DNA from 4 places in the Planococcus sp. SE5232 genome. Region 3 is predicted to be linked to each of the others. Evidence: riboswitches for the same ligand, from Rfam matches in the RefSeq annotation. Region 3 holds a riboswitch; each other region holds the start of a gene.

Region 1 (4,306 bases), on a different contig from region 3:
GGGCATTCTAAGAGGTGAGTGAAATGAAAAAATTTTGGATTGCGGCCATGGCCGGACTTTTCCTGTTCAGCGGATCGGCTAATGCGCAGGCAGAGATTAAACTACCAGCAGCTTATGTAGCCATCGGTGATTCGTTGGCAGCTGGGCAGACACCCGAACGCCAAATAGATACGGGCTATGCAGATTTGATTGCCCAAGAGCTGTCACGCAACCAACCTGTCGCATTCTATTCGAAAAACCTGGCATTTCCCGGTTTTACAACGGCTGATGTGTTAGACAGCATCCAAACCGATGAGGCAAAGGAAGTACTGGCATCCGCCAATCTGATTACCGTATCAGCAGGGGCGAATGATCTGCTGCGTCTCGTACAGAATGATTCAGTACAGGGATCGCTGACGTTCCAGCAGGTGCAGGCGGATTTTGCACTCAATGATGCACGCAAGAACATGGAGCTGATTTTGGCTGAGCTTACGGAGCAATCTCCGGACGCAGCGGTTTATGTAATGGGTTATTATTTTGCCTATCCGCATGTGCGTGACAGCCAAAAGAGCGGAACGGCCAAACAGCTTGACCGTCTCAATCAAATTCTCCAGGAGTCTGCTGAAAAGGCAGGAGCCGTTTTTGTATCAGTAGACAAGCCATTTGGTGAAAATGCCGTAGATAAAGTTCCGAATGCAGCCGACGTCCATCCGAATGCAGTCGGCTACCAGGCGATGGCCAATGCGTTCTTCGATGAATACCAGGCAGCTTGGACAGTCGAGGACTTGGAATTGCCACCGCCGAACCCATTGTCTTTCGAGCAGATAATGGAAGCACAGGATCAAGAAGAGCAAGATGGCCAAGACCAAGAGGCTAATGATTCGGAAGAAACAGCACAGCGCCCATCTGAAAGCAGCCCAACCGGCTACTTTGCATTGCGCGAAGCAATGCCTTATTATATCTAGAAAAGCGTAAGCAGCCGTCAAGCCCCGACAAGCGCTGGAAGCCTTGCCGGTAATGGCGTTCTTCAGCCATTGCTGGAAAGGCTGAAGCGACTCGAGGGGCTGGCTGCTGGAGCTGGACAAAGAAAAGCGTAAGCGCCCATTTAGAGGAACGTAAGCTAAAAGCGCAACTTCCTGTCGCAACGCTTACATGATCCGCATCCTGCGGACCTCCAATTCTTTATAAAACTCAAAAAAACGTTCCGGCATATTTTATGCCGGAACGTTTTTTGGTTTAGCGTTTTTTATCACGCGATGTAGATTGTTTGGAAGCTGGTTGTCCAGCTTTTCCTTGTTTTCTTTTATTTAATACTTTACGGATGATCGGGTAAGCGATGGGACCGTATTTTATCGCAGATTTCACTAGTCTTCCAATTGCCATTTAAATCTCTCCATTCATGGGGTTAGTTATTGTTATTTTCCCGAATTTTGCAGAATGCAAACCTATTTAAGCAGATTGGGCATGAGCCAAGAGGATATCCTTGTACGCATGGACGCTTGAAATCGTTACGTATTCAGCATTGCCATGCCAATCATCGCCGCTTGGACCGAATTCTATTGCCCCTTCGCCGCCGGTCACCGCTGCATAATAACGCGTATCTGCAGCGCCATGCTGGCCGAATAAAACAGGTTCCTGATCTGTAGTATCCAGAATCGCCTTTTGCAGGCTCTGGATATAGGGATTTTCTTTTGTTGTTGTCAGGGCTGGGGTAGATCCTGACGCTTTGTAGTCCATATCGAGATCCAAGGTTTCAGCCAAGTCTGCCAATTGGCGAACGATCTCGTCTTTGTCCTGTCCGGGCATGAAGCGGATATCATAGGACATTTCGCACGTTTCAGGAACCACATTGTAACGGTCTCCTGCTTTGATGATCGGCAAATTGACGGAAGGCTGCTCGTAATATTCCGTTGATTCTTTTCTGAAAGGAAGCTCAGAGATAGCCATGTGGAATTTCATCGCAGATTCAATGGCGTTGATGCCTTCCCAAGGACGGCTCCCGTGGGCCGGTTTGCCTTTGAACGTCATATCCATCCGCAGGATACCTTTGGATTGCAGGCCAACTTTCAATCCCGTAGGTTCACCGCAAATGACGAAGTCACCATGGAAGCCTTGTTCGACCAGCCACTTGGAAGTGTTTCGGCCGCCAATCTCTTCGTCCGTTACAATATGCAGCTGCACCGTGCGCTCTAGGCCGGAACTGTCCAGCTCGATAAAGGCCTGCATCATCGCGGCAACTCCGGCTTTCATGTCAGCGGCGCCGCGGCCATAGATGCGGTCCTGCTCTTCGACTGGGACAAACTGTTCTTTATGGCCAGGAACGACGTCGACGTGGCCATTCCAAACGATGGTCTCGGTGCCTTGCCCTTTAGCGGCAGTCAGCATCAGATAACCTTTATTGTCATGGACAGTAACGGTTTCTCCTTTGGATTTCAGCCAATCTGCACAAAAAAGAAGAGCTTCATTGGCTCCATCTTTAGTATCGCTTTGAATTTTAATCAGTTCCTTCAACAATTCAATCATATTTTCGGCAAGCCCAGAATCCCGGCTGCCTTCACCACCTTTCAACTATCTTCATCATGTAATTCTTTACCCTATCAGGCTATCTTAAAACAGCCTTGCACAAAATGAAACCCTTGTGTACAATACAGGTGAATGCTAAATATCTGTATACACCACAAGGGGAGCTTTTGCTGAGAGTGAACATTTGTTCTTACCCTTTGAACCTGTAAGTTAACACTTGCGCAGGGATGTGGATGGAAACCGGCCCTTACAACGGCGACAGGCTCTGTCCTGTCGCCGTTTTTAATATGGTTTTATTCACGGCCCTTCTGGTGATGTGCATAACACATTAAAGGAGGAAGTCATGAGAAATAAAAAAGTATTGTTGATGATGGAAATTGCCATTTTCGCAGCTCTTGGATTTGTGTTGGATTTCGTTTCTTTCCGGATGCCACAGGGGGGTTCAGTCAGCCTGGTGATGATTCCAATTGTATTGATCGCTTTCAGAAGAGGCGTCGGTGCCGGAGTGCTGACAGGATTCCTGGTCGGGCTGCTGCAGATTGTCTCAGGGTTTATCTCTGTGGCGCCCTTGTCTTTCGGATTCGTCGTCATGCAGGTCATATTGGATTATCTTCTCGCCTACGGAGTCGTGGGGCTGGCGGGTGTCATGCGTGGGAAGTATCTGCAGCATGCACATGCCAAGCAAACAGGGAAGATGCTGACGGCTGTTGTTGCCGGTGTGTTACTTGCTTCTGCGCTGCGCTACCTCGTCCATGTCATTACCGGCATCCTGTTCTTCGGCATGTTTGCTGAAGGCAATGTGGTCATTTACTCGGTGATTTATAATGCAACGTATATGATCCCGGTATTTTTGCTTGCCGCCTTTGTCTGTGCTGCGCTTTTTGCAGCAGCTCCGAGACTGGTGGATGCTGAAGCTTGAAATATGGAAGGCTGTCCTCGGACAGCCTTCTTTTTTTATGTCGATTTTCCCGGATTTATTGAAACGGGTCAGGAGCCCCTGATTTAATTTTGTGGTATAATTCTTGAATAGAAAAGCTTGAAAGAAGGGTCATTGATGATAGCAACTAATGAAAAAGATATTGAAATGTTGAAAAAAGCCGGCCAAATGGTGGCTGAAATTCGTGAAGCGATGAAGGCGGCTACTAAAGCTGGAGTCACTACGAAGGAAATTGACGAATTGGGCGGCAAATTGTTCGAAGAGCTGGGCGGCGTTTCCGGACCTAAATCAGAGTATGATTTTCCTGGATTCACCTGCATCAGTGTCAACGAAGAAGTGGCACACGGAATTCCGGGTGACCGCGTGATCCAAGACGGCGATATCGTCAATATCGACGTTTCTGGCTCATACGAAGGATTCTTCTCCGATACCGGCATTTCCTTTGTTGTAGGCGAAGGGCATGCGGACAAGGAAAAAATCTGTGAAGCTGCAGCTTCAGCTTTCGATCGCGCGATGACAAAAGTCAAAGCCGGTGCAAAGCTTAACCAAATTGGTAAAGCAGTGGAACGTGAGGCGAAAGAGCAGGGCTTGTTCGTTATCAAGAATTTGACCGGCCATGGCATCGGCAAATCGCTGCATGAAGCTCCACAGCACATCCTGAATTATTACGATGCGTGGGAGACGACCATCCTGAAAGAAGGCATGGTGCTGGCTGTAGAGCCGTTTATCTCGCAAAAGGCCGAGCACATTGTGGAATCAGGCGATGGCTGGACATTCATCACACCGGATCAGTCATTGGTGGCGCAAATCGAGCATACTGTGCTCGTTACAAAAGGCGAGCCGATCCTGCTGACCAAAATGGATAAA
Region 2 (4,306 bases), on a different contig from region 3:
TGGAATTGAAATCCTCCAAATCCATAAAGGATTATTTTGAAGAAATAATGGAAGCTCTGAATTCTGGCGGCATTAATGTCATGATCAATCCAAAACCGCAGGAAATGGCCTATAAAAAGAACCTGAATGAAGATAATAGCCCTCTGACATTTAATCACAAGGATGGGATGAGGGGATTGCAGCTATTCCATTTTGCGTTGCGAGAACAAATGAGATTTGCAGGTCCGCTCAGATGCCGGAAAATGAAACCGCAATTGTTTTGGGGCACCTTTGATGTGTCTTTATTGATTATCAAAGACATAATGGAACCATTTCCGGAAGACAAAATTATCGAAAAGGCGGCTTTTGATGAGCAGATGATTGAATATGGATTTTGGTTGGGAGACGACAAAGTCGATGTCCCGACATTTTTTGTATTGCCCTATCCATTCATCTATAAAGATTTAACTTACCCCAACCTGAAACCCAAATCGGCGTATTACGATAAAAAACTGAGCGAATACTTCCTTGACTTGGAAAGTGCAGTCAGGTCTGAGGATCCAAGTCAAGCTATACAAGATTTCTTCTATTCCAGTTTCGATATTTTATCCAACGAACTCCAGTGGGAAGGCATTGACCATTATTTTATTCCGTTGAAGATGAATAAGCAAAATGGTGCCGATAAATCCAATGGCACTGACAGAAACCAACAAAGATAAGGCCATTGCTTTAAGTAATTGCTATTCACGTGAAGAAGGATAAAGCTTCATTTCTTAAAGGAAGTATGACGAAATGGCCTTGTTTAAAAAACAGGGCTATTTTACTGCCGGGAAATTTGATGGTTGAAAATTCACTCTTTTTGTGTACATGACTTAACATACTTGATATACTAAATTATGGAATAAAAGAAAGGAAGTTGAAAATGAAAACTATTTGGTTGGCTTTGCTTGGGGCCGCAACTGTCCATCTTCTTTATTTTGCAGCTGTATTTTCCGTGGGCTATGTAAAAACCATCACCTACAGACCCAATATTCCAAAAGCCTGGGAAAATGCAGAAAATCTGCAAAGTACTGCAGCTTTCGGGTACGCTGTTTCCCCTATCATCTATTTTGGTACATTTTCAGCTGCAACGGTCGCTTGTATGTTGTTGTTGTGTGGGTATAAAAAACTTGCTTCAACGCCTGTCAGAACTGAATAGATATAGACAGAAAGTCTGATATAGCTATTTTTTTCTTGTTCTATTGCTGAATATTTAAAAGATTGAATACAAGATGAACTGGATTAATGGCGATGTTGATGTTACGCTTACTTTAGATTTTAGCATTTTCAAAATAACTGAATATAAAACACTGGGGGAGTCTTTTGAGACTGAGATGGAGAAATCCGGACCCTTTGAACCTGATCTAGTTGAAACTAGCGTAGGGAAGTGGTTAATGTATGTCCAATCTTTTCTGTAGATATACCCAAAACCACTCCATCGCTGGAGTGGTTTTTTTATGTTGTTATTAAACTCATTTGTTTTAACTTTCCGAAAGTCGATAAAAGGAGGCAATATATGAGAGATGGCGAGTTGCATATAATCTCAACTGATAAGCACCCCTCACAACAACTGGCAGAAATCATCAGCCGGATTCATCGTGAAGTTGATTTTATCCATCTACGTGAAAAGAGCAAAACAGCAAGAGAAGTAGTGGAATTAGTGAAGTTGTTGGTGGATAAAAATGTACCTTTATCAAAAATAATCATAAACGACCGAGTGGATATTGCCGTTGCCTCCAATGTAAAAGGTGTTCAATTGGCTTATCACTCGTTACCGGTAGATTGTGTGAAAAGAAGTTTTACACATTTAACGATTGGGTGTTCGGTGCATGCGATTGAAGAAGCTCAACTTGCCGAAAAGAAAGGGGCTGATTATGTAGTATGTGGCCATATTTATTCGACTTCATCAAAAACTGGACTGATACCGAAAGGCTTAGAACTACTGAAAAATGTTTCTGAATCAGTTTCTATTCCAGTCATTGCTATTGGTGGCATAACGCCCGGAAATACTGGGGATGTTATCAACTCTGGAGCGAGAGGGATCGCTGTAATGTCAGGAATTTTCGAAGCGAAAGATCCTTTGCTGGCTGCAAGATCCTATCGTTCCTGTTTAGCGAAATAAAGTTTTTATCTGGTACTATGAGGAGAGGATTTCTATGAACAGAACATTTGAAGCAATTGTAGTTGGGGGTGGAGTCATCGGCGGTTCAATAGCCTATAGTTTGGCGAAAAGAGGAATGGAGGTGTTGTTATTGGAAAAAGGACGCCTTGCTGGTCAAGCATCTGGTGCTGCAGCTGGGATGCTTGGTGCGCAAGCGGAATTGGAAGGAGAAGGACCGCTTTTTCTATTAGCGAAGACCAGCAGGGCGATGTTTAACGGCTTGGCCGATGAGCTGAAGATTGCGAGTGGAATTGATATTGAACTTGTCAATAAAGGGATGTTGAAGCTCGCCTTAACCGATAAAGAACAGCAGGAGCACCGTCGAATCCTGGAAGTCCACAGACAGAATAACGAACGGGCCGAATTGCTTACGGGTGATGAAGCTAGAAGAAGGGAACCGGCAATATCTAGCGAGGTGATGGGAGCCATGTATCTAGAACGAGATGGCCAAGTTGCCGCTCCTCAACTGGCATTAGGGTTTTTAAAGTCAGCTGAGGCTTTTGGTTCTGTCATTAAAGAAGATGTAGAAGTTCAGTCCTTTCACTCTTCTAAGGGCATAATGACAGGAGTCGCTACATCTGAAGGGGACTTCATGAGCGCAAATATCGTGGTGGCAGGGGGGGCATGGAGCGAAGTCTTGTTAAGTAAAATGGGTTTACCGACTATCACCCATCCTGTAAAGGGGGAATGTTTTTCTGTGCGGACAAAAACGCCGTTATTATCCAGCACGATCTTCACTTCCGGCTGCTATCTGGTGCCGAAGAAAGACGGGAGAATCATTGTAGGCGCAACCGTTATACCGAATACATTTAATCCGCAGACCACTGTAAAAGGCATTTCGTTATTGATGGAAAATGCAAAGAAGCTGGTGCCTTCTATAGAAGAAGCAGAATGGGAAGGGGCTTGGGCTGGAATACGTCCACAAACTGCGGACGGTTTGCCTTTTATGAGTGAACATCCTGACTACAGCGGCTTATTTATCGCGACAGGCCATTACAGAAATGGGATCTTGCTGTCGCCGATTACGGGAGAAGTGATGGCTGATTTGATTGAAGGAAAAACACCATCACTTGATCTCTCTTCTTTTCGTATCGAACGATTGATCAGAAGAAAAAATTGATAAGGAAGTGTTGAAAATGAAGTTGGTGGTTAACGGAGAACGGGTGGTCGTACCAAATACGGTGGAGACGGTAACTGAGCTGCTGCGACATTTTGAATTGAATCAGAAAGTGATCATTGTTGAATTGAACGCTGAAATAGTTGGGAAAGAGAAGCATGCTGAAACTCTGATTTCTTTCGGGGATAAAATTGAATTGGTGCATTTTGTAGGAGGAGGATGACTATGTTAAAAATAGGTGGTTACGAATTTTCATCAAGATTATTATTAGGCACAGGAAAGTATCCTGATTTTGATATACAAAGGAAAGCCGTGGATGTGTCAGGTACAGAAATATTGACGTTTTCAGTTCGGCGGATGAATATTTTTGAAGCAGGACAACCTAACTTCCTTGAAAATCTGGATATTACAAAATACACCTTGCTTCCAAATACAGCTGGAGCGAAGACAGCGGAAGAAGCGGTTCGGATCGCGAAACTAGCTAAGGCATCGGGCCTTTGTGACATGGTTAAAGTTGAAGTAATCGGGTGTCTAAAAACCTTGCTGCCGGATCCAGTTGAAACATTAAAAGCATCGGAAGAGCTAGTGAAAGAAGGATTTACCGTATTGCCATATACGTCGGATGATGTACTTCTGGCAAGGCGCCTTGAAGAATTAGGCTGCCACGCGATCATGCCCGGAGCATCTCCCATCGGTTCCGGCCAAGGAATCATCAATCCATTGAATCTTTCTTTCATAATTGAACAATGCCAGGTTCCAGTTATTGTGGATGCAGGAATAGGAACACCTTCAGATGCTGCCATTGCAATGGAATTGGGAGCGGCTGGGGTCTTGTTGAATACTGCGGTATCCGGTGCAAAAGATCCAGTAAAAATGGCCGAAGCGATGAAATTTTCGATCGAAGCAGGAAGATTGGGATTTGAAGCTGGACGAATTCCCCAAAAACGATATGCCACTGCCAGCAGTCCAGTTGAAGGAATGAGTTTTAATTGAATGGACGATATTCACGA
Region 3 (4,306 bases):
ACTCCAATAGTTTTAGGCATGAAATCTGATTTGAAAACCAAATAACCAATAAAAAGCAACTGAAAGCCAAAGAAAACGAGGCCAATTAGCCACCCATTATTAAAGGCATCAATCAGCAACATAACCTGAGCTTGCAATTGGCTTGTTTCCATCACCCCCAACTACATTTCTCCTCCTATCAATTGTAAAACGCTTAAAAAATTGAACATGGCTGCTGCAAAAATGGCTGTAAAAACCAATCTGAATCCAGCTGCCAGCAACGAAAAGTTTTTATTTACTTGTCTTAATAGAATGTAAAGTGACCAGGACACAACGACATTCAGAAGAAGCACGATAATGAAATCCGCAATGCCAAAACGGAACAACAAGTCATCGGTAAGAAGGTTCTCCACGGTTGCTGCTGCATTTTCAGGTACGACCAGGCTTTCAAACACAAAAAAATTAGCGAAGAGGGCGATGATTGCCATCAGCAGCAAACTGAACCCTGTAATTCGCGCATAATAAAGTTATGATTTTTCTGGCCTAACGCTCTTCATTTTAATCTCTTTAACTCTTCGTTTCGACTTCACAAAATGAATAAAATAATAAAATCATAAGAGTTTTCCAGACTTATGATGCTATTTTTGAAAACATCGTATGTAAATTCCTACTAGTATAAAATCAATCCTTCTTCTCAACTACATTTCGAGTATAAGTTCCTACATTATTGTATGCTTTACGCACTCTCCTAATTTCTTTGAATGAGTCGTCCCCAGGCCTTAGCTTAGAGTAATCAAGTAGTAATAACTACTGTAGTAATAACTACTGTTGTATTTTGAGTTCTTAAGAAAGATTGTTCTTTCCTATGTAGTTGAGGAGAAATATAACGTTTAGCTCATAAACTCCTGCTACCTCTTCACTTCTCGTTCTTCCTTTTTTAAAAATGCGGCTAAAACAGTAAAATACATTTCACGACTCTTTTATACTTTCCGAAAGATGATATTAGGAATTATACTCTTATCGAGACTACTAATGATATTAAAACACAAAATTAAGAATTTTCACATTTTTTCATTTCAACCCTAGACCTCTAATCAATTGTTAACAATTCCAAATACCTTTCTTTTTTTCAAACAGCGATTTAATTCAACGCCAATGTAAAAAAGAAACTCTTTTAGCTTTGCTAATAATTTTCTTTACATAGCATCAACACCAGGACTTCCTTCATTTCAATCCGGTCGTAAAAGTAAACTTTTACGAACGCATTGAAAACAGCTGAAAATGACCTAAAACGGTGTTCGTAAACATGTTAAAACACTTTACGAATGTTCGCGAATTTACATGTATTTTTACGAACGTTTTCCAGGCATATTTAAGGGAAATGGGTATTTTAAAGGTAAACTATGGAACATCTTAAATTTGGTTGCATACGTGTAAGCAGCAAAATCAAAATGAAGCCGCCAAAAGAAGCCATGCAAAAAATGGGCATCAATAAATAACGGGATATCTATCTGGACAAGCAAAGTGGAAAGAATTTTGAACGAGCAAACTATCAATTGTTGAAACAGATATTGTCGTACTGGATATCCCATTACTCGATACAATGCAAAACAAAGATAGCATAGGAACGTTTATTGCCGATTTGGTTCTGCAGGTTCAATCCTGGATGACAGAAGAGGATTGTGGACGCATTCGAAAGCGGCAGTGGAAGGAATCGATCTGGCGTTACAAAATGACGTTCAGTTTGGAAGGTCTACCGCTTTTGTTGCAGAAGAATTTAGAGAAGCTGATTAAAATGAGGGACGGAGATATTATGTGAAAAATAACGGTGAAAGTCACAAATATATTTCATTGGGCGCTATATGTGTATATATTCTCCCATCAACTTACTAAGCACCGGCGCGTCTCAAGGCTCGGCGGAGCAATAAGACGAATTCTCTTTTTCAACTTAGTGCTTGAGCCAATGAGGAGCCAGGCGTTCCTGGGGCCTCATTGGCGACGAGCTTGCGCAGGAGCAATCGTCTTTGCCCTATCCAAAGCGACCGATACGATTCCAGCACATCAATCCAAACTGCCACTTCGCACATCTTTCCAATCTTCCTCTTTACATCTCCTACCACTTCCTCTACACTAAACCCATCGGGAACAACCCGAACACAAAAACCGCATACCGTTTACTGCACTAGGGGTGCCCATTATGGCTGAGATGCAAGCGCAAGCTTCGATCCCTTAAGACTCGATCAGGATAATACCTGCGTGAGGAAGTGTGGCGTATTTCTGAAATAATTCCTTTTGATTATTTGTAGATTATGGCTGCATCTTCGCGGATGCAGCCTTTTTTGTGCAAATTTTTAGGAGGAATGTCGATATGGAACCATTGCAATGCGGGACCAGCCCGATAGTCGGATTTCGCTTCTCGCTGCATCCGATGACCGGCGGTTTCATCAAAGTCATCAAAGGAGCCTTGAACGAAACGGACACGTCGAACGTCTGGATGCACACCGATGACGTCTCAACCGTCATTCGCGGCAAACAGAATCACGTCTTCAACGTCGCGAAAGCACTGGCGTTGCATACTGCAAAAACCGGAGAGCACGTCGCATTGTCCGGCACCTTCTCGATCGGCTGCCCCGGCGATTCATCCGGGGACGTCTATTTGGAAAAAGACGATGTGCTGTTGAACACCGACGACACGAAGCAATACGTCTCTTCCCAGTTTGCGCTGTACCCGATGAACAATCCGGATTACATGGCGGTCATCTACCGGGAAGTGGACCGCGCTAAAAAGCAGGGCGTCTTCAACGACTCAATGCATTACGCAAGCGGCATCCATGGCGATATCCATGACGTCTTCGCCTTTTACGAAGAAGCATTCACCAATGCGCGTTCCGAAGAACACCGCCACTTGGTGATGACGGTATCGATGAGCATCAACAGCCCGTCCCACGGAGGTGCGTAAGATGCTGAAATCGTGGAAATTAAAAGAAGTGGTGTTGATGTCCCTGTTTGCGGTCGTTTTCGGTATCATCTACTTGCTGTTTGTCCATGCAGCCAACATATGGGCTGCAGTCATCGGCCCTCTCGCCTATGAATGGATGTTCGGCATCTGGTTCATCGTATCGATCATCTGCATGTACATCATCCGCAAACCGGGCGCTGCCTTTATGTCCGAAACGATGGCCGCTGCAATCGAAGTATTGATCGGCAATGCCATGGGCCCCCGCCTGATTCTTTCCGGCGTCATTCAAGGGCTCGGTGCTGAAGCCGCGTTCGCATTGACCGGCTATAAGCATTTCAACATCCTGGTGCTGATGCTTGCCGGCATCGGTTCAGCCGTCTTCAGCTTCGTCTACGGATATTTCATCTCGGGCTATGCAGCACTCGATCCTTCTTTTGTCGCGTTGATGTTCACTATCCGAGTCCTCAGCGGCGCCATCATCGCAGGAATCGGCGGCAAGTATATCGGAGATGCTTTACTTGCGACCGGTTCCCTGCGTGGCTATGCAATTGCACGTGCGAAAAAAGGTGATATTAATGCCTGATGAAATCTTCTCTTTAAATGGTCTATCGTTCCGCTTTCCGGAAGATGAAGCGAAGACCTTGACCGGCATAACCTTTTCGGTCTACCGGGGCGAGCGGCTGGTCTTAACCGGCCCAAGCGGCTGCGGAAAAAGTACCTTGTTGTATTTGCTGAATCGTTTATATCCGGAGAACTGCGACGGTCTGGTCGATGGTGAGATTTTATTGTTCGGAAAGCCTGCAGCTGACTATGCCGCCGGGGAAATCAATCACCGCGTGGCAACTGTTTTCCAGGATCCGGATTCACAGTTCTGCATGCCGACCGTGGAAGAAGAGCTTGCATTCACGCTGGAAAATCTGCAGACATCATATGATGAAATGGACCCGCGCATCCAGGCAGTTTTGGAGCTGACCCAATTGACGCACCTGCGGCATACTATTATCCAATCCTTGTCCGGAGGGATGAAACAGCGCGTCGCTACTGCTTGTGCGCTGATCATGGATCCCGAGGTTCTATTGCTTGATGAGCCGTTGTCTCACCTAGATCCGTATACCGCCAAACAATTCGTCCAGTGGCTCGAACAGCTGCAGCAACAAGCCAATTTGACCATCGTTGCAGTCGAACACCGGCTGGACAGCTGGGGTTCGTTTTTCGGACGTGAAATTCAAATGGGCGGTGACGGAAATATCGTCGCCGATCAGAAATTCACAACACGGCCGTCGGTTCTGTTTCCTGTACGGCAACCCGCAGTCCAACCGGAAACTGCGTTACATGCTGCAGAACTCTCAGTAACAATCAAGAATAAGC
Region 4 (4,306 bases), 1.3 Mb from region 3:
GCTTCCTGGAAAATCTGGAAGCCTCCAATCGTGCTGGTGACTACATCGAAAAATATGACTGGAGTAATCATGGGAATTGTAATATGGAAAAATTGGCGCAATCTGCTCGCTCCATCAATTTCAGCTGCTTCATAGAGATTTTTTGAAACCCCCTGCATACTGGCAAGATAGAGGAGCATTGATCCGCCGACACTCCAAAGTTTCATCAAAATTAAGGATGGCTTGGTCCAATCCGGATCATACAGCCAGTTCGGACCGTCGATGCCGACCCAGCCAAGAACGAGATTGACCATCCCGGTTCCAGGTTCAAGCAATTGCATCCAAAGCAGGTAAACGCCGACACCTGACAGTACAGCGGGCAAATAATACAAGGTCCGGAAATAACGGATGCCTGGGACCTGCTGATTCAACAGCGAAGAAATGAAAATAGCGCCTATTGTTGTCAAAGGGACGGAAAACGCAACGTAATAAATTGTATTCCAAAGGGAAGTCCGAAAAAGACCATCTTCCGTGATGAGCGATTGGTAGTTTTCCACTCCGGTGAAATTCATCTGTGATGTAATATTATAGTCTGTGAAGCTTCCTGCTAAAGAAAACAATAAAGGCCCGGCAGTGAAAGCGAAGAATCCGACAATAAACGGCAAAATGAAAATATAGCCGTATATGCTTTCCTTACGCCTCATGGTCAATTTTCTTTTTCCCATGGGATTTCCTCCTAGCTCACTGGTTTTCCTCGATTAAATTTTTCACATCCTCTTCCGCTTGTGCAAGTGCTTCTTCGGCTGTCTTTTGGCCCAAGAAGAATTCATCGACTTGCGGATTGATGTAATTGTAGAACCCTGGTGCTTCCACAGGAGCTGGTGTGAGCAAAGTATCTTCCATGCTTTCAACTGCAATCTGATAGACCATCTGGCCTTCTTCCGTTAACTCATCGGATTCTGAAGCTGCTTCTGCCGCTTCGATATTAGCAATATTATCAAAGTTTTCCACTGCCCAGTATGTCTGTGCTTCTTTACCTGTCAGATATTCGATAAACTCCCATGCGGCTTCCGGATCGCTTGATCCTTCAGGAATTTCAGCTACGAAACCGCCGCCCCAACTCGTGTGGCCGCTGCCCGGTTCGTATTCAGGAAGCTGCACTACACCGAAATTCAGGTCTTCCGCATATTCGCTGATTTGCTGGTAGAAAGTCGGCTGTTGCACGATCATAGCCAAATCACCGCTGAAGAAAGGATTTCCCTGCTGACTGTCGATTTGAGCCTGGTATGAATTGACGACATCTTCCCCGATTCTTTCTCTCCAAGATTTCAGCCAGTTCAAAACTTCAACATTTCTTTCTGTATTGATGTTGACTGTATCTGTATTATTGTCTTCACCGAAATAGTTTTGGCCGTTGGCATTCAGCAGCCAGACATCGTAACCGACTCCCCAAAGAGGATAGAAGCCGAGGCGGTCATACTCCCCATTCTCCTTTACATCCAGCTTAGTTGCGTATTCTTCCAGTTCTGCCCATGTTTCCGGTGGATCTTCCGGATCCAGACCGACTTCTTCAAAGGCGTCTTTGTTATAGAAGAGGACGCGCGTATCAGTATTGAAAGGGATGCCGTAAGAATCGCCTTCATAGAGCGTAGCCTCCCAAAGTTCAGGATAGAATTTTTCTGAGAAATCTTCATCGATGAATTCTGAAAGGTTCATGGCCTGATTTTCCTTGCCGCGGATTGCAGTAGCGTTGATGTCATTGATTACGACATCAGGAGGATTGCCCGCTGCAATGGCAGCCAGCTCTTTGGTCCAGATGTCTCCCCAAGGGCTGTACGTATGTCTGACTTCGATTTCATCCTGGGATTCATTGAAGTCAGCGACGATTTTGTCAATGATGGGGCGTCTGAGTTCCGAACCCCAGAAAGGCGATGAACTTTTTTGAAGGAAGAATTGATAAAGGTACCTATTTGATGGGGGATAAAGTGATTGATATTCCCTCATCTGTAATGACGATGCTGAGAAATGAAGGGTATGATGGCAAGGCGGTGACTTTAGGCATCCGGCCGGAACATATTCATGTCAATAACGAAGATTTGTCGGGTTTCCCAGCAAGTGAATTCGAAGCGACCATTACAGTTTCTGAATTGACAGGGGCTGAAACCATCCTCTATGCCGTATATGCGGATCAGGAATTCATCGCACGCATTGATGCTTCTACCACAATTGAAGCGGGTGATACGGCAACGCTTGCTTTTGATATGAGCCACGTACACTTTTTTGATGAGGAAACGGGAAATCGCATAAAAGCTGTAGAATTTTCTGAAACTATGATATAGTGATTTCGAAAACACAACTAAAAAACACCACTAGGGGAGCCGGATATCGGCTGAGACGGGCATAAGCCTGGACCCTTTGAACCTGATCTGGATCATACCAGCGGAGGGAAGTGGCGGCCGTCTGCTATTTCCATTATCGACTGCATACGCCGCTTCCCTTTACTGGGAAGCGGTGTTTTTTGTTTTGTGGAAGAAAAGGAGATGGAGAAATGGCATTTTGCAAAGAAGTAAGAAAAGAATGCGACACCCTGTGGCAAGCTAGTTTTGATCACCCATTTGTGAAAGGAATCGAAGACGGGACGTTGCCGATTGATAGATTTCGCTTTTATGTAATGCAGGATGCCTATTATTTGACGCATTTTGCGAAAGTGCAGGCTATTGGCGCATCCAAAGCTGCAGATCTGGAAACCACTCAGCGTTTTGCCATCCATTCTGCACATACCTGCAGTGCTGAGCTGGCGCTTCATGAATCGTTCATGGAAATTCTCGAAGTCACTGAAGAAGAGTGGACTGTTTTTGAACCTTCTCCGACCGCTTACGCCTATGTATCGCATATGTACCGCTCATCCGAAGGCGATTTAGCGGATGTGCTGGCGTCCATTTTACCTTGCTACTGGCTTTATTACGAAATTGGAGAGCGGTTGAAAAATGCGGAACCCGATCATCCGATCTACAACCGGTGGATCGCAACTTATGGTTCCGAGGAGTTTGGGGCATTAGTCAACGAACAGATTGCCCGTATGGACAGGCTGGCAGAAGGGCTGCCGGAAACGCGCCGGCAGGAGTTGAAAAACCGTTTCCGGAAGAGCAGCTATTATGAATGGAATTTCTGGGATCAGGCTTGGAAAAAAGAATCCTGGTCCGTAGATTCCATCGACAAAGTAGGTGTCTAATATGCTCCAGCAGATAAGAAGTGAAAATCCGCTTGTCCATTGCATCACCAATCATGTTGTTTCCAATTTTCAAGCCAATGGGCTGCTGGCGATCGGTGCATCCCCGATCATGGGAGAAGCACCTGAAGAAGCGGCAGAACTTGCTGCAATGTCGAAGGCGTTGTCGTTGAATATCGGAACTTTACATGCACAATCTTTGAAAAGTATGCTGATTGCCGGAGTATCGGCCAATCGGCTGGGAATACCTGTGGTCCTGGATCCTGTCGGCGTAGGAGCCAGTAACTTTCGAAAGCAGGCGGTCCGCGAAATTCTGGACACAGTTGACGTCAGCGTCCTTCGGTGCAACGCAGGAGAGCTTGCAGCTATAGCCGGGAAACAGTGGCAGTCAAAAGGTGTTGATGCCGGAGAAGGGCTCCTGGACGTCAGAGAACTTGCCGTCTCCACTGCTCAGAAATTAGGGTTGGTAGTCGCAGTCACTGGAAAAACGGATATTGTCACAGACGGAAAAAGTGTAACGGAAATTTCTTTTGGTGATCCGATCATGGCTTCGATTACGGGAACGGGCTGTTTGCTCAGCAGTATTGTGGCTGCAGCCTTGGCAGTCCAACCAGAGGATCCTTTAAAGACTGTCGGCAATGCGCTGCACTTTTATGCGATTGCTGGACAGAAGGCCGCGAAGTCTGCAGTTCTTCCAGGGGATTTTCAAGTCGCTTTCCTCAATCAACTTGCCAGGCTGACGGACAGTGAAGTGAAAGAACATGTCTATTTATAGGAGGAAATACTATGAGTAAAATTCCACAAACGTTGACGATAGCCGGATCGGATTCTGGAGGAGGCGCCGGGATCCAGGCGGACCTGAAAACATTTCAGGAGCTCGGTGTCTATGGCACATCTGTAATCACGGCCGTGACGGCTCAGAATACGACGGGAGTCACAGACATCTACCCAATGTCGTCTCAGGCTGTAAAGACGCAATTGAAGGCAGTGGGAAGTGATTTCGAGATTGCGGCTGTGAAAACGGGCATGCTGTTCAATCCGGAAATCATTAAGGAAACTGCTGCGGCCGTTCGAGAGTATGGGTGGGGAAATCTGATA

The links. Region 3 has a riboswitch for thiamine pyrophosphate ahead of ACRC6Q_RS08305 (YkoF family thiamine/hydroxymethylpyrimidine-binding protein). Riboswitches for the same ligand answer to the same signal wherever they lie in the genome.
Region 1: linked by a shared signal. The riboswitch ahead of thiT (energy-coupled thiamine transporter ThiT) and the one ahead of ACRC6Q_RS08305 (YkoF family thiamine/hydroxymethylpyrimidine-binding protein) in region 3 are both predicted to bind thiamine pyrophosphate.
Region 2: linked by a shared signal. The riboswitch ahead of tenI (thiazole tautomerase TenI) and the one ahead of ACRC6Q_RS08305 (YkoF family thiamine/hydroxymethylpyrimidine-binding protein) in region 3 are both predicted to bind thiamine pyrophosphate.
Region 4: linked by a shared signal. The riboswitch ahead of tenA (thiaminase II) and the one ahead of ACRC6Q_RS08305 (YkoF family thiamine/hydroxymethylpyrimidine-binding protein) in region 3 are both predicted to bind thiamine pyrophosphate.

Annotation. Positions count from the first base shown of each region.
Region 1 covers NZ_JBOGCP010000007.1:44,750-49,055, reverse strand. The annotation lists gene ACRC6Q_RS18010 (aminopeptidase) at 1-11, shown strand, start outside; gene ACRC6Q_RS18005 (SGNH/GDSL hydrolase family protein) at 24-944, shown strand; gene ACRC6Q_RS18000 (hypothetical protein) at 1,216-1,362, opposite strand; gene ACRC6Q_RS17995 (M20 family metallopeptidase) at 1,429-2,502, opposite strand; TPP riboswitch at 2,650-2,747, shown strand; gene thiT (energy-coupled thiamine transporter ThiT) at 2,846-3,421, shown strand; gene map (type I methionyl aminopeptidase) at 3,557-4,306, shown strand, end outside.
Region 2 covers NZ_JBOGCP010000002.1:142,700-147,005, reverse strand. The annotation lists gene ACRC6Q_RS09570 (DUF5996 family protein) at 1-698, shown strand, start outside; gene ACRC6Q_RS09565 (hypothetical protein) at 902-1,177, shown strand; TPP riboswitch at 1,321-1,421, shown strand; gene tenI (thiazole tautomerase TenI) at 1,535-2,140, shown strand; gene thiO (glycine oxidase ThiO) at 2,175-3,299, shown strand; gene thiS (sulfur carrier protein ThiS) at 3,316-3,519, shown strand; gene ACRC6Q_RS09545 (thiazole synthase) at 3,522-4,289, shown strand; gene ACRC6Q_RS09540 (thiazole biosynthesis adenylyltransferase ThiF) at 4,286-4,306, shown strand, end outside.
Region 3 covers NZ_JBOGCP010000001.1:1,734,172-1,738,477, reverse strand. The annotation lists partial or broken gene ACRC6Q_RS08310 (DUF4386 domain-containing protein) at 1-467, opposite strand, end outside; TPP riboswitch at 2,154-2,259, shown strand; gene ACRC6Q_RS08305 (YkoF family thiamine/hydroxymethylpyrimidine-binding protein) at 2,348-2,938, shown strand; gene ACRC6Q_RS08300 (ECF transporter S component) at 2,940-3,521, shown strand; gene ACRC6Q_RS08295 (ABC transporter ATP-binding protein) at 3,514-4,306, shown strand, end outside.
Region 4 covers NZ_JBOGCP010000001.1:462,048-466,353, forward strand. The annotation lists gene ACRC6Q_RS02150 (carbohydrate ABC transporter permease) at 1-704, opposite strand, end outside; gene ACRC6Q_RS02155 (ABC transporter substrate-binding protein) at 721-1,983, opposite strand; gene ACRC6Q_RS02160 (TOBE domain-containing protein) at 1,965-2,318, shown strand; TPP riboswitch at 2,341-2,444, shown strand; gene tenA (thiaminase II) at 2,528-3,211, shown strand; gene thiM (hydroxyethylthiazole kinase) at 3,213-3,983, shown strand; gene thiD (bifunctional hydroxymethylpyrimidine kinase/phosphomethylpyrimidine kinase) at 3,995-4,306, shown strand, end outside.